DNA from 2 places in the Herbaspirillum sp. WKF16 genome. Region 1 is predicted to be linked to the other one. Evidence: predicted binding sites of a transcription regulator. Region 1 holds the regulator's gene; the other holds the start of a gene.
What was found. Region 1 encodes FliA, which starts transcription of late flagellar genes. Its sites were predicted from a motif close to CTAAAGTTTNNNNNNNNNNNGCCGNTA; they were not measured.

Region 1 (7,658 bases):
CGACGCGGAGCAGGTTCCGGCCGCCGATGCGCGCGTGTGGCGCAGCCGCGGCAGCGACAGCGACGGCAATCGCCGGCGTGAGGCGGCCGACGCGCAGGAGCAAGACCAGGACCAGGATCAGCGCCCGCGTTCGGCCCTGCCTGAGTTCGACGGCAAGGACTACGATGAGATCCTGTCCGAAGTGATGACCGAAATCCGCTCCATGCGCGGCGTGCTGGAAACCCAGCTGGCGGAGATCTCCTGGGGCGGCGCGCAGAAGCGCGAACCGCTCAAGGGCCAGGTCATGAAGGAAATGCTGGCGGCCGGCTTCTCGGCCAGCCTGTCGCGCCTGATCACCGAGAACCTGCCGACCAACTCGAAGTCGCAAGACATCATGTTCTGGGTCAAGTCGGTGCTGGCGCGCAACCTGAGCACGCTGGGCAACGAAAACGAACTGCTGGAAAACGGCGGCGTGTTCGCGCTGGTCGGCCCGACCGGCGTGGGCAAGACTACCACCACGGCCAAGCTGGCGGCGCGCTGCGTGATGCGTCACGGCTCCGGCAAGCTGGCGCTGATCACCACCGACGGCTACCGTATCGGCGGCTACGAGCAACTGCGCATCTACGGCAAGATCCTGGGTGTGATGGTGCACTCGGTCAAGGATGAAACCGACCTGCGCATCGCGCTGGAAGAGCTGAAGGGCAAGCACACCGTGCTGATCGATACCGCAGGCGTCGGCCAGCGCGACCAGATGGTGGCCGAGCAGGATGCCATGCTGGCCGGCGCCGGCGTGGACATCAAGCGCCTGCTGTGCCTGAACTCCACGGCCACCGGCGGCACCCTCAACGAAGTGATCCACGCCTACTCGAAGTCGGGCCTGGCCGGCTGCATCATCACCAAGCTGGATGAAGCGGCCACCATCGGCAACGTGCTCGACGTGGTGATCCGCCACAAGCTCAACCTGCACTATGTGGCCAACGGACAGCGCGTGCCGGAAGACCTGCACGTGGCCAACAAGCTCTACCTTGCCGATCGCGCCTTCAAGCAAAAGCGCGAGACCGCGCCGTTCGAATTCCAGGAGGGCGAGTTACCGGGCGTAGTCGGCCCGACGGCCCTGTCCATGAATGACAAAGGCCTGCGCGAGGTGAGCTTTGGCTAGTTACGACTTTGACCAGGCGGCAGGCCTGCGCCGGATGCTGGAGCGTCCGGTGCCGCGCCTGTTCACCTTCTTTTCCGTTCTCGGCGAGGAAGACAAGAGCGCCACGCTGATCAACCTGGCGGCGTCGATCTCGCAGTCGGGTCACAACGTGCTGGTGGTCGATGGCGGAGTCGCCTCGTCCGGCCTGCTCACTCGCATCGGGCTGCGCCACGATGTCGCCACCCTGCAGGAAGTTGCGCAAAAAGAACGCTCCATGCACGAGGCCATGCGGCTGTTGCCTGAAGGCTTCTCGATGGCGCGCATCGCCCGCCGCACCGTACCTTCGGCCGCCAATCCCCAGGCCGGCCGGTTGGCCGAGATCTTTGACGCCCTGATTGAACAAGCTGAAATTACGCTGGTCAACGGAGTATTGGCGGACGACCAGTCGCTGCCGGTGTCGACCATGGAAATGGGCGAAATCATCATCCAGGTCTCGACGACAGCCTCATCCATCAAGGCGGCCTACGTGCTGCTGAAGAGCTTGAGCGACCGGCTCGGTCGTCGTCCCTTCAGCCTCATCGTCAACGACGCCACCGAGGCGGAGGCGCAAACGGTGTATGCGAACATGGCGCAGGCTGCCAGCCGTTATCTGGCGGCGCAATTGAATTTCCTCGGATCGATTCCTGCCGATGAGCATATTCGGCGGGCTTGCGGCCAAGGCAGGGCGGTGATGGACGTGTTCCCGTTCGCGGGCGCTACCATTGCCTTCCACCGCCTGGCCAAACGTTTTGTAGCGCCGGAAGCGGCGCGCAGCACTTACGGCATGGCAACCGATGGTGCGAGTCTCGGAGTGTGACGTGCATGTATAACGTCAAGGGAAAAACAGGCAAGAATGATTTGTTGCAGCTGCATGCGCCGCTGGTCAAGAAGCTGGCGCATCAGCTGAAGGCAAAATTGCCCCCTAGCGTCGAGGTGGATGACCTGATTCAGGCTGGCATGATGGGCTTGCTGGATGCCGTCAATCGTTACGAGGAAACCCACGGCGCCCAGTTTGAAACCTACGCCGTGCAGCGCATCCGCGGCGCCATGCTGGATGAGCTGCGCAGCAGCGACTGGCTGCCGCGCAGCATCCGCCAGAATGCGCGCAAGGTGGAAGAGGCCTTGCAATCGCTGCTGCAGCAGCTGGGGCGCCCGCCCCAGGAAAACGAAGTGGCCCAGCACATGAAGATGAGCCTGGTCGAGTACCAGGCCCTGCTCACCGAGTGCGGCGGCCACCAGCTGATCTATTACGAGGACTTCCACGACGACGATGGCGGACACGAGCATTTTCTCGATCGCTATCAGTCCAGCGCCGGCTCGGATGATCCGCTGCAGAACCTGATCAATGGCGGTTTTCGCGAGGCGGTGGTGGAGTCCATCCGCGCCTTGCCGGAGCGCGAGCAGATCCTGATGGGTTTGTACTATGAGCAGGAGATGAACCTGAAGGAAATCGGCGCCGTGATGGGGGTGTCGGAGTCGCGCGTGTGCCAGCTGCACAGCCAGGCGATTTCGCGCATGCGCTCCTATCTGCGCGAGCACTCCTGGACGGGGGTGGCGTGAAGCCGGCGCATTGAGCGGATGCTCCGCTTGTCCAAGCAAAAAGCCCGGCATTGCCGGGCTTTCTTGTTTGCGGTCCAGTGTTTGCCGGTCAGACTACGCCGAGCCGTCGGCCGCTGGACTTGATGCTGTTCTGGCCGTCGGGGCCGTAGAAGTTGCCGGTGCCGGTCTTGCCTTGCAGGATGGTCAGGGCGCCCTGGTTGACCGACAGCTTCTTGCCGATCAGGATGCCGTTGACGCGATTGACTTCCTTGGCGTCCTGGGCCAGTTCGAACAGGTCGGCCCAGATATCCTTGTCGGCATCCGAACCTTGCTCATTCATCCAGCGTTGCATGCCGGCTTCGTCCTCGGTATAGCCGATGCTGGCCAGGAGCTGGTGGCGATTGCCGGCCAGTGTGGTCATTTCGGCAACCAGCGAGGCTTTTTCGGAGATGATGTCGGTTACGCCTTCGGCCGAGGTTTCCGCCAACAAGGCCTGCTCCTGGCGGAGCTTTTCGACCAGGCGAACCAATGCCGCCTTTTCCTGGGGGAGACTGCTTGCGGGATTGCTCATGCCGATTCCGTGTAAAGCGTCTGGGACGAGGTCAGGCCTTGCGCGCGCTGATCAGCGTCTTGACGGTATCGAGCAGGCCGGTCGCGACTTTCTCGGGATCAACCTGGAAGGTGCCGTTGGCGATGGCGGCCTTGATCTCGGCAACTTTCTTCGCGTCGAAGCTGCCGTTGCTGCCGCTGGCCTTGGTTTCGAGCGTCTGGTAAGTCGACGAGAGGCGCACGCTGTCCGATGCGGCTGCCGTTGCGGCCGCGGAGTTGCCGGCCGTTGCACCGGCTTGGGCGCCATTGCGCGGCTGTGCCGGGGTCTGCTCGGTAGTGCGTCCGGCGGCGGATTTCAGGGCGTCATTAACGTTCACGGCAGTATTCCTTGTAGGGTGGGGGCGCAATGCACCCGCCTGTCGCTCTGATTATCGGCCATTTCTTCGCAAACTTTAATACCGGAGGCCCTAAATTTAGGCCTTGGACGCATTTTTCTTTACAAGCCCGGCGCAGAGAATTCCCATCGGAATCATTTCCGTATATCAATAGTTGATTTCCAGGATTCCGCCGGCCTTCGCGATGCCGCTGACGACTTGTCCTGCCGCCGTGCGGGCTTGCGCCATCTGGCCTTCGGTGGCATTGGTCAGCGCGCGCGCTTCGGTGGAAATCTGGAATCCCGGGCCGTTGGAAATGACCCGCACCGCCTGGCCTTGCTGCACCACGCGCTGGTTGCGGATCGAATCCATGCGCAGCGGAGTGCCGGCGCGCACCGACATGGCGGCCACCCGTCCGACGGCCTGCGCTTCTTCGGTGATGACGCCGTTGGGCAGGCTGGACATGTCGCCGCGCACGCGGGTCACATCGCTCAGGCTGATGGTCTGGCCCTGTACCAGCGGCACGGCGGCGACCAGATAATCGGAAATGACCTGGACGCTGGCGCGCACGTAGATGGTCCACGGCGAGGGCGCCACGCATTTGATGCCGATGGTGGTCTTGCCCCACAGGCGCGCGCCGTTGGGCATGAAGGCTTGCGGCTCCAGGCAGGCGGCCAGGTTCAGGCGCTGGTCGACCGGGTCGACCTCGATCGTCACGCTGCCCGGCAGGCCGGATGTCTGGCTTTTCAGGAACTGCTCGGCCGTTTGTTGCAGCACCGTCAAGTTTTGACGCTGGGGGCTGTTGGGGTCGTTTTGCGCGAATGCGGCGGCGCCGGCAGTGACGCCGAGCGCCAGCAAGGCGAGGGCGGCGACGCTGCGCAAGGCGCGGAGAGGGTGTTTCATTTTATGCAACTCGCCCCAAACGGGGCATTGGCGAATCTTGGCAGCAATGTTACTTCGCGCGCACGAGGTCAAAAGCAGAAACAGGGGAGGCTTTTCTCTGCTTATCGCCCATTAGAGATCCGGGGTGGAACGTATGATCAAGCCTACGTAATTCCATCATCGGCGCAGTCCGCTGGAACTTGAGCGGCGCCCGTATTCCTGGAGGACCTGATGGTCTCTAAGCTCGACGACTTCTTTCGCTTCAATGAACTGGCGCTGAACCTGCGCGCCCAGCGCCAGCAATTGATTGCCTCCAACATTGCCAATGCGGACACGCCCAACTACAAGGCGCGCGACATCAATTTCGCCGACACCTTGAAGAACGCGCTGGACAACAAGGCCGCCGCGATGCCGCCGCTGGAGCTGGCGCGCACCACCGCGTCCCACGTGGCGGGCACGGCCGTCGGTTCGGGCGAGGGCAGCATCGGCGGTTCGCCCCTGCTGTACCGCAAGCCGGACCAGGGCAGCGTGGACGGCAATACGGTCGACCTCGACGTCGAGCGCAATGAATTCGTCGACAACGGCATCCGCTACGAAGCCGGCGTCACTGCAGTCAATGGCCAGATCAAGGCCATGATCAACGCCATCCAACCGGGTTAATAAGCCATGTCCCTTTCCAATATCTTCAATGTTGCCGGTTCGGCCATGAGCGCGCAGTCGCAGCGCCTCAACGCCACCGCCAGCAATATCGCCAACGCCGACAGCGCCACCAGCCCGGACGGCACGCCCTACAAGGCCAAGCAGGTGGTGTTCCAGGCCATCCCGGTGGGCGGCGTCAAGGACAGCGGCGTCAAGGTCGCGGCAGTGGTCGAAGACCAGGCCCCGCCCAAGCTGATCTACGATCCGAAGCATCCGATGGCCGACGCCAACGGCTACGTGGCCATGCCCAATGTCAATCCGGTCGAGGAAATGGTCAACATGATCTCGGCTTCCCGCTCGTACCAGACCAACGTGGAAACGATGAACACCGCGAAGGCCATGCTGGTTAAAACCCTTACTATCGGTCAATAGGAATCAACGCCATGACAACCGTCTCCAGCGACCTGCTGAACACCATGAACGGCACGAGCGGCACCAGCTCGTCCAGCAGCACCAGCAGCCTCAACGACAACAGCCCGGACGCCATCCAGAACCGCTTCCTGACGCTGCTGATCGCGCAGATGAAGAACCAGGATCCCAGCAACCCGATGGACAACTCGCAGATGACCACCCAGATGGCGCAGCTGTCGACGGTGTCGGGCATCAGCCAGTTGAACAGCACGCTGTCGACCCTGATGGGCAACCTGAGCTCCTCGCAGGGACTGCAGTCGGCCAACATGATCGGCCACAGCGTGTTTGCCCCGGGCAACAACATCCAGCTGACCTCGGACACCACCAAGGCCGACGACGGCACCGAAACCACCACGCAAAAGGCGGTGTTCGGCGTGCAGCTCGATTCGACCGCGTCGTCGGTCATCGTCACCGTCAAGGATTCCACCGGCGCCGTGGTGCGCACGATGGACCTGGGCACGCAGCCTGCCGGCACCGCGCCGGTGATCTGGGACGGCACCAACGACGCCGGCGGCAAGGCTGCCGACGGCAAGTACACCTTCACCGTCACCGCGTCCAACAACGGCACCGCCGTCAATGCGACCGCGCTGGCATTCGGCACGGTGGCCAGCGTCACGACCGCCTCCGACGGCGTCAAACTGAACGTCTCCAACATCGGCACCATCAAGCCGACCGATGTTGTGCAAATTCTTTAATCGTTATTACCGACAACTTTCGGGGTAAAAGGGGTATCACATGAGTTTTCAACAAGGTCTGAGCGGACTGAACGGCGCAGCGAAGAGCCTGGATGTCATCGGTAATAACGTGGCCAACGCCAGCACGGTCGGCTTCAAGCAATCGCAGACGCAGTTCGCCGACATGTACGCGAACTCGATGAACCGTTCCGGCAACTCGCCGGTCGGCATCGGCGTGACCGTCGCCAACGTGGCCCAGGCGTTCACCCAGGGCAACATCACCTCGACCAACAACCCGCTGGATATCGCCATCAACGGCGACGGCTTCTTCCAGCTGGCAGGCAGCGCGACCGACCTGTCGCCCCTGTACGGCCGCAACGGCCAGTTCGAGCTGGACAAGGACGGCTACATCATCAACCCCAGCATGAACGGCGCCTTCCTGATGGGCTACGCTGCCGGCGTGACCGGCGGCGACCCGGTGCGCCTGCAGATCGATACCTCCGCCATGGCGGCGACGCCGACCACCAAGGTCACCACCAAGCTGAACCTGGACTCGCGCGTGGATCCGCCGACCGTCACCCCGTTCGATCCCGCGCAGCCGAATTCGTACACCAGCGCCACCGGCATGACCATGTATGACAGCCTGGGCAATCCGTACAGCGTGCAGACCTACTTCGTGAAGAACGCCACGCTGCCGGCCGACCCTGCCGCCACGCCGCCGCGCGCGACTCCCCAGACCACCTGGGACGTCTATGCGACGATCGACGGCAAGACCGTGGGCACCGGTACGCCGGTGGTGCCGACCAAGCTCGGCTCCATGACCTTCGACTCCACCGGTTCGTTGATCGCCGCGCCGACCGTCACCCTGGATACGACCGGCTACACCAAGCTGGGCGGCACCTTCCCGGGCACCATCTCCTACAATTTCGTGGGTTCGACCCAGACCGGTTCGGCCTTCGTGCCGCTGGCCGCCAGCCAGGACGGCATGGCGCCGGGCACGCTGTCTTCCTTCTCGGTGGCCAAGGACGGCACCATCGTCGGTTCCTACAGCAACCAGCAGACCAAGAACCTGGGCAGCGTGGTGCTGGTGAACTTCGCCAACCCGAACGGCCTGCAGCCGCTGGGCAACAACCTGTACCAGGCCACCGCCGACGCCGGCGTGCCCCTGGTGGGCAAGCCGACCACCGGCACCTTCGGCACGCTGCAGGCGCGCGCGGTGGAAGACTCCAACGTCGACCTGACCGCTGAACTGGTCAACATGATCGTGGCCCAGCGCGTCTACCAGGCCAACTCGCAAACCATCAAGGTGCAGGATACCGTCCTGCAGACCCTGGTCAGCCTGCGCTGATCGCATGATGGATGCGTGCCGCAAGG
Region 2 (7,658 bases), 1.9 Mb from region 1:
GACGAGGATGCGGAAGCGCCCGGCCTGCGCCTGGCCTACGAACACCTGCGCGCGCATTGCCGCGAACGCATCGCCATCGACGCCCTGGCGCAGTTGGCCGGCACCGGCCGCTACCAGTTGATCCGCCAGTTCCGCCGCCGCTACGGCCTGACGCCGCATGCGCTGCAGCTGGACATGAAGATCAACCAGGCGCGCGCGCTGCTGCAGCAGGGCGCCAGCGCCGCCGACGCCGCCTACGACACCGGCTTCGCCGACCAGAGCCATTTCCACCGCACCTTCAAGTCGCGCGTGGCGGCCACGCCGCTGCAGTACGGCAAGCCCTGAGCGCCGGCGCTCAGACCCGCGCCAGCGCCAGTCCGACCGCGGCCAGCATCAGCAACAGGCCGGCGCCGCGCTCGACCATCGGCAATCCCCGCCCCAGCCAAGCCCGCACACGCTGTTGCGACATGGCCAGCACCAGCGCGGCATCCCAGGCAAAGACCGCGAACAACAACCACGCGCCGTACAGCAGCTTCACCCCCAGGCCGGTCTGCGCGCCGACCATCAGGGTAAACAAGCCGAAATAGAACACGCCGTTCTTGGGATTGAGCGCGGCCGACAGGAAGCCGGCCGCCATGCCCGCGCGAAAACCGGCGCGCGCTTCGCCGCGCGCCTGGCCGGGCTGGGGCAGGCCGGCCGGCTTGCGGCTGGAGCGGATGAACATCCAGCCCAGCCACGCGAGGTACACGCTGGCCAGCCACTTCATCGCAATGAGCAACGACGGGCTTTGCTGCAACAGGCTGAAGCCGCACAGCGCCAATGCAATGTAGAAGCCATTGGCCAGCGCAATGCCCAGGCTGGCGCCGATGCCGTTACGCCGACCATGACGCAGCGCGCCGCGCACCAGCAACAGGAAATCGGGTCCGGGGCTGGCCAGCGCCAACAGGTGGGCGCCGGCCAGCAGCAGGAATTCGGAAGAAAACATGGAAGGCATCTCGCTCGCGTCAGTCACCGGGAAGCGCATGCTAGAGGGCGTCGGCCGGCCTGTATTGAACAAAATTGCGGGCGGCGATGACCGTCATCGCGGCGCAATTTCGGTTGCCCCTCTGCGTTTCCTTGTGGAAAATGGGTGCGCGGCCCATCGACGGTCGCGACAAGCTCATCCATGAATAGCAGACCACAAGGAGACTCCGCATGCGCTTTTCCCCCTCGCGACTGACCCGGATGGCGGCGCTGACCGCCCTCGCCTTCTGCGCCGGCGCGTCGGCCCAGCAACTCACGGCCGAACAGCAACGCTTCCACGATATCTACAAGGAACTGGTCGAGATCAACACCACGCACTCCGCCGGCAGCACCACGGTTGCCGCGCAGGCGATGCAGGCCGAACTGCTCAAGGCCGGTTTCCGCCAGGACGACATCCAGATCATCGAACCCTTCCCGAAGAAGGGCAATCTGGTGCTGCGCTGGAAAGGCGACGGCAGCAAGCAGCCGCTCCTGCTGATCGCGCACATCGACGTGGTGGAAGCCAGGCGCGAGGATTGGAAGACCGATCCCTTCAAGCTCAAGGAAGACGATGGCTACTTCACCGCGCGCGGCTCGATCGACGACAAGGCGATGGCCTCGGCCTTCGTCTCCATCCTCTCGCAGCTCAAGCGCGAGGGCTTCGCGCCCAAGCGCGATGTGATCCTGGCGTTGACCGCCGATGAGGAGCGCGGCGATGTCGAGAGCAACGGCGCCTGGTGGCTGTTCAGGAACAAGCCGGAGCTGCTCAAGGCGGAACTGGGCATCAACGAAGGCGGCGGCGGCGAACTGTACGGCGGCCGCGGCGGCAAGCCCAAGCTGCACCGCGTGCAGGTGGCCGAGAAGCTGTACACCTCCTATCAACTGGAGCTGCGCGACGTCGGCGGCCACAGCTCGCTGCCCACGCCCAACAATCCGATCTACGCAATGGCCGGCGCGCTGGCGCGGTTGGGCGCCTACCGTTTCCCGGTCAAGCTGGACGACGTGACCAAGACCTACTTCGCGCGCAGCGCGCAGTTCGCCGGCGGCCAGCAGGCCGAGGACATGCGCGCGGTGGGTAATGGCAGCATGGACCAGGCCGTGACCGATCGCCTCTCGACCGTGCCGCTCTACAACGCCCAACTGCGCACCACCTGCACCGCCACCATGTTCAACGGCGGTCACGCAGAGAACGCGCTGCCGCAGTCGGCCAAGGCCACGGTCAACTGCCGCATGCTGCCCTTCGACGATCCAGCCGAGGTCGAACGCCAGTTGAAGCAGGTGCTGGGCAACGACAAGATCGTTCTGCACCAGATCGCCCCTCCCACGCGCAGCCCGGTGTCCCCCATGACGCCGGAAATCTCGTCGCTGGTGGAAGACCTGACCCAGGAAATGTGGCCGGGCGTGCCGGTGATTCCCTTCATGAGCACCGGCGCCACCGACAGCCGCTTCGCGCGCAATGCCGGCGTGCCCATGTATGGCGTCTCCGGCTTGTTCACCGACCCGGCGGACTTGCGCACGCACGGCCTGGACGAGCGCATCGAGATCCCGCGCCTGTATGAAGGACGCGAGTTCATGTACCGGCTGGTAAAGCGCCTGGCTTCCTGATCCGGGCGCTGCGCGCAGCAAACCCGGCGCGTTCTCCCGCGCCGGGTTAAGATCGTTTTTTTATCTGCCGCCCAGCGCCGGCTTGTCCATCATGAAACTCATCGATCCCATCGTCCGCTTCCACGCCGAACTGCAACAGATCCGCCGCGACATCCATGCCCATCCCGAACTGGGCTATGAAGAACAGCGCACCTCCGAGGTGGTGGCCGGCAAGCTGGCCGAATGGGGCATTCCGGTGGTGCGCGGCCTGGGCGTGACCGGCGTGGTCGGCATCATCAGGAACGGCGACAGTCCTCGCGCCATCGGCCTGCGCGCCGACATGGACGCGCTGCCCATGCCCGAGCTCAACACCTTCCCGCACGCATCGAAGCACGAGGGCAAGATGCACGCCTGCGGCCACGACGGCCATACCGCCATGCTGCTGGGCGCGGCGCATTACCTGTCGCAGCACCGCAATTTCGACGGCACCGTCTACGTGATCTTCCAGCCGGCCGAGGAAGGCGGCCGCGGCGCCGAGCGCATGATCCAGGACGGCCTGTTCGACAAGTATCCGATGGAGGCTGTGTTCGGCATGCACAACTGGCCCGGCATCCCGGCCGGCCGCTTCGGCGTGACGCCGGGTCCGCAGATGGCCTCCAGCAATGAGTTCCGCGTGGTGGTCAAGGGCAAGGGGTCGCACGCGGCGCAGCCGCACAAGGCGATCGACCCGGTGATGACCGCGGTGCAGATCGCCCAGGGCTGGCAGACCATCGTCTCGCGCAACACCAATCCCAACGACCCGGCCGTGGTGTCGATCACGCAGATCCACACCGGCAGCGCCAACAACGTGATCCCCGACGAGGCGGTGATGATAGGCACCGTGCGTACCTTCAGCACCGGCGTGCTGGACATGATAGAGCGGCGCATGGGCGAGATCGCCGAGCACACCGCCGCCGCCTTCGACGCCACGGTGGAGTTCCGCTTCACCCGCAACTACCCGCCGCTGATCAACCACGAGAAAGAAACCGCCTTCGCCGTCGAGGTGCTCACCGAGCAGTTCGGCGCCGACCATGTCGACGCCCGCACCGAGCCGACCATGGGCGCCGAGGACTTCGCCTTCATGCTGCAGCACAAGCCCGGCTGCTACGTCTTCCTCGGCAACGGCGACGGCGGCCACCGCGACCACGGTCATGGCCTGGGGCCGTGCAACCTGCACAACCCCAGCTACGACTTCAACGACGACCTGCTGCCCATCGGCGCCACCTACTGGGTGCGGCTGGCGGAGAAATTCCTGCAGGCGAAGTAAGGCGCGCAGCGCAAATGAAAAACGGCGCCGGCTGATCCGGCGCCGTTTTTCATTGGGGCATCGAGATTGCCGTCAATGCGCCAGGATCGCCACCGCCTGGCTGCCGTAGGCGATCAGGTAGCCGCCATGCTCGCGCTGCCAGTCCTGCGCAATCGCCATGTCGGCGAACCAGTTGGTCTCGAAATCGCGGAACATGCCCAGCTCGAAACGATAGCGGTCCAGCAACGCCGGCGGCCGCGCATCGGCCTGGCGCGCGCAGCTCTCCCAGTTGGGAAAGCCGATTTCACGCGCCAGCATGTGCAGCACGTGCTTCAACTGCAGGCTTGCGCGCAGCGGATACAGCTCGGCCACCGAGATCTCCGGCGTCACCTGCATGGCGACGATGCGGCGCAGGATCGGCAAGGCCTCGCTGCTGCGTTCGGCGCGGGCGGCGCGCAGCAGCCGTTTGGCGTAGCGACGCAGGAAGTCGGTGTTGGCAAGCGTGCCGCCGAAACCGGGTTCGGCGATATGGAGGGCGTGGGGGAAGCGGGTAGACCACATTACGTTTTCCTTTCATGCGTCGTCTCCCGCAACGACTATCAAGGTTCAACGTCTGTGTTCCGGACATGGAATGTAGTGCAGACGGCAGGCGCATCGGCTTTCGCGGGACTGGGCGCCCTGCCGCGCCCGAACCGCATTCTAGCCGCAGCGGCGCGGGCTTGCCAAGCCCGGCTTGCGCGGCGTTGGCGGCGATGCGACAGCGGCGGCGATTGGCGCGCCGGGCGCTTTCGGGCATGATCGCGGATGCGCGCGGCAGTGCAGCGCCGCGCCTGCCGATAATGATAAAAGGAGAACACCTTGCAATTGCTCGCCACCGCCCTGCTCATCCTGATCGCCGTCGAACACGTGTGGATCCTGGTGCTGGAAATGTTCCTGTGGACCAAGCCGATCGGCCTGAAGACCTTCCGTCAGTCGAAGGAAGCCGCCGAAGCCTCGCGCGTGCTGGCCGCCAACCAGGGCCTGTACAACGGTTTCCTGGCCGCCGGCCTGTTCTGGGGCGTGGCCACCGGCGAACGCCCGGTGCAGTTCTTCTTCGTGCTGTGCGTGCTGGTGGCCGGCATCTACGGCGGCCTGACGGCCAAGCGCTCCATCCTCTACGTGCAAGGCCTGCCGGCGCTGCTGGCCCTGGCGGCGCTGCTGGCCGCCGCATGAAACGCATCGCGCTGGCCCTGCTGCTGTCGCTGGCCGCCATGGCGGCGCAGGCCCAGGAAGATCCCGACTGGTGGAACTACCAGAGCGAGCGCGACGGCCGGCCCTATGCGGTGCGGGTGGACATGAGCCTGCGCCGGGTCTTCCCGCTGTCGGGCCTGCCCTACGTGGTGGTCACCGGCACGGACTACGCCGCCGGCGCCGACGGCCTGCCCGGCGCCGACGAACAGCGCCGGCTGGATGCGCTGTCCGAGGCGCTGGCCGCCGCCATAAGCCGCAAGACGCGCAGCATCTACGCCGGCAGCGCCGCGCGCGACGGCCTGCAGCGCAGCTACATCTACGTCAGCGACCCCAACGGCATCGCCGAAATAGTGGCCGGCGTCTACGCCAGGCTGTGCAAAGGCTGCAAGAACGCCGCCGAGATCCGCGCCGATGCCGCCTGGTCGGCCTACCGCGACGCCTTGTTCCCGGATGAGGAAACCCGCCGGCGCTTCGGCCTGCGCGCCTACTGAGCCGGCCGCTGCCATATCCGGCGGCCGCACGGTGCGGTAAGCTCTGCCGTGATGCGCGCCGCGGCGATATTTCCCATGGTAAAGTTTGGCCCCAAAGATGCCGATAACACTGGTTCGCGGCGCACTTTGCGCGGTGCGCGAATAAATACCAAGCACGGTCCGGACAAGCGATGCCGGACCGACAACATCAGCCTAGCCCGGGGAAGGCCATGAAACAGATCAAACTCAACCTCAAGGATGAGGTATTCGAATCGCTGGACCGCGATTTCAAGAATTTCGTCCGCCTCTCGACCAAGGTCGACTCCGGCTTCGTCGCCCCGTCCTTCGATGCCTTCCTGCTGGCCAAGGTCTCCGAGAACCCGCACTTCCTGACCGAGGAGGCGGTGCATCACATGATGATCTCCGGCCAATACGCCTGGGCCAAGCGCGCCATGGACAAGGAGTTCCCGGACGTGGTGGCGATCCTGATCGAACAAGCCTCAAGCTACGGCTTCCACATCGCGGTTCGCCACGACTGGGGCACCGATGACCTGGTGGCCGCCTCCAAGGCCTGGGCCACCGCCATCATCAAGCAGGCCAAGGGCGACGAAACCCAGATCGACGTGCTGGCCGCGCAGATCAAGTCGGCCTCCACCAGCATCGCCGTGGTGCAGGAGAAGCTGAAGTCCCCGGCATCTCAGCTGGCCCACGCGCTGGTGCAGGAGCTGCGCGAGACCCACATCGCCATCGAGCATGCCGCCGGCGCCGTGGCGCGCGAGAAGCTGGGCGCGCTGCGCAGCCTGCTGCGCCTGGGACGCGCCTACGGCAACGTCTCGGAGAAGGCCGAGCAGGAAATGATCGCCCGCCTGCAGGCGCAGAAGCCCTGGCTGTTCACCGAAGGCCCCAAGGGCTTCTGGGGCCACGTGGCGGCATGGTGGCGCGGCGTGTAAGCGCCCGACCGCTGCGCGCCAAAGACAAAAGGCCTGCCGGGCGAACCGGCAGGCCTTTTTGTTTCCGGGCGTCCGCCGCGCGTGCGCCGTCTGCCTATTCTCCGCCGTCGGCTTCGCGCAGCAGGCGGATGTCGCCGTACCAGGCTTCCACCTTCTGGGCGGTGTTGTCGGTATCGGTCAGCACGCCCACGCCGATCAGGCGGCCCGGCTTCTCGCCGAAGACCTTCTCATAATCCTCCGCCACGTTGCGCTGGTACTTCACCCATTGACCGACCTGGGCCGGGCCGCTCTCGGCCACCATCATCTGGATGCGTCCGGTGCGGGTGTTGGCGATGATGGTGCCCACCGGCGCCTTGTTTTCCCAGATGTACATCAGCGTGGCATAGGGCAGCTCGTTGCCGGTCAAGAGCTTGGCGGTGTCGAACAGGATGGTGTCCATCAGCGACAACTTGTCGTGGTCGCCGTCGAAGGCCAGCACGATGCGCACCGGGGAATCCTCGGTCTCGCGCTGGGTGTTGTCGGCCGTCGGGATCAGCGCGGAGGTCTTCCAGCTCCAGGACAGCCAGGGCTTCTTGTTGACGTCGATGCTCACGTCGTGACGCAGGCCCGAGGAGGCCTGGTCGGCGTAGGCGCGCAGCACGGTGCGGCCGGCCTCTTCGATCAATTGGTATTCGGTGCTCTTCTTCTTGCGCGTCAGGGCCAGCGGTTCCCAGCCGGCCGGCAGGCCGCCGGCAGCGTTGGCGGAAAACAGCGCCAGCGCCTGGTCCAACCGGGCCTGCTTGGCCATCGCTTCGGGCGACGGCGACGCCTTGTGCCCGGCGCATCCGGCCAGCAGCAATGCGCCGGCCACGCAGGCCGCTCCCAGCACGACGCGCGCGGGGCCGTTGGAAACCATGGAGAACGCCTGGGAGCGGACTGCGGTAGAACGCGAAAAACGCGGAAGACGCAAAAAACGCAAAGTCATGAAGGCAAACAGGAAGTACGGCCACCCCGGCCGCGAACGAAGGCTAACAGGAAACAACAGCCACGCAAAATCAGGAAAATCCCGAAGCCGCCATCAGACCATGCCCGCGGCGCGGAGCTGGCGCGAAACAGGGATGGAAAACGCCCCCATCTCTGGCGCCTCAGTTTTGCTGGCGCAGGATCTGGATGAACATC

Region 2: Herbaro_RS18155 (DUF4088 family protein) is a predicted target of FliA. The motif match lies at 5,651-5,677, and genes of this name have one in related genera.

What each region holds. Positions count from the first base shown of each region.
Region 1 is NZ_CP118632.1:2,092,296-2,099,953, forward strand. Features, by position in the region: gene flhF (flagellar biosynthesis GTPase FlhF) at 1-1,138, shown strand, start outside; gene Herbaro_RS09595 (MinD/ParA family ATP-binding protein) at 1,173-1,973, shown strand; gene Herbaro_RS09600 (RNA polymerase sigma factor FliA) at 1,979-2,716, shown strand; gene Herbaro_RS09605 (flagellar protein FlgN) at 2,805-3,266, opposite strand; gene flgM (flagellar biosynthesis anti-sigma factor FlgM) at 3,298-3,621, opposite strand; gene flgA (flagellar basal body P-ring formation chaperone FlgA) at 3,787-4,521, opposite strand; gene flgB (flagellar basal body rod protein FlgB) at 4,732-5,160, shown strand; gene flgC (flagellar basal body rod protein FlgC) at 5,167-5,571, shown strand; gene Herbaro_RS09630 (flagellar hook assembly protein FlgD) at 5,583-6,305, shown strand; gene flgE (flagellar hook protein FlgE) at 6,346-7,632, shown strand.
Region 2 is NZ_CP118632.1:4,016,247-4,023,904, forward strand. Features, by position in the region: gene Herbaro_RS18120 (AraC family transcriptional regulator) at 1-324, shown strand, start outside; gene Herbaro_RS18125 (LysE family translocator) at 335-964, opposite strand; gene Herbaro_RS18130 (M20/M25/M40 family metallo-hydrolase) at 1,174-2,586, shown strand; gene Herbaro_RS18135 (M20 aminoacylase family protein) at 2,678-3,871, shown strand; gene Herbaro_RS18140 (hypothetical protein) at 3,944-4,411, opposite strand; gene Herbaro_RS18145 (DUF1304 domain-containing protein) at 4,709-5,062, shown strand; gene Herbaro_RS18150 (DUF695 domain-containing protein) at 5,059-5,571, shown strand; gene Herbaro_RS18155 (DUF4088 family protein) at 5,781-6,500, shown strand; gene Herbaro_RS18160 (DUF3047 domain-containing protein) at 6,595-7,395, opposite strand; gene Herbaro_RS18165 (LysR family transcriptional regulator) at 7,625-7,658, opposite strand, start outside.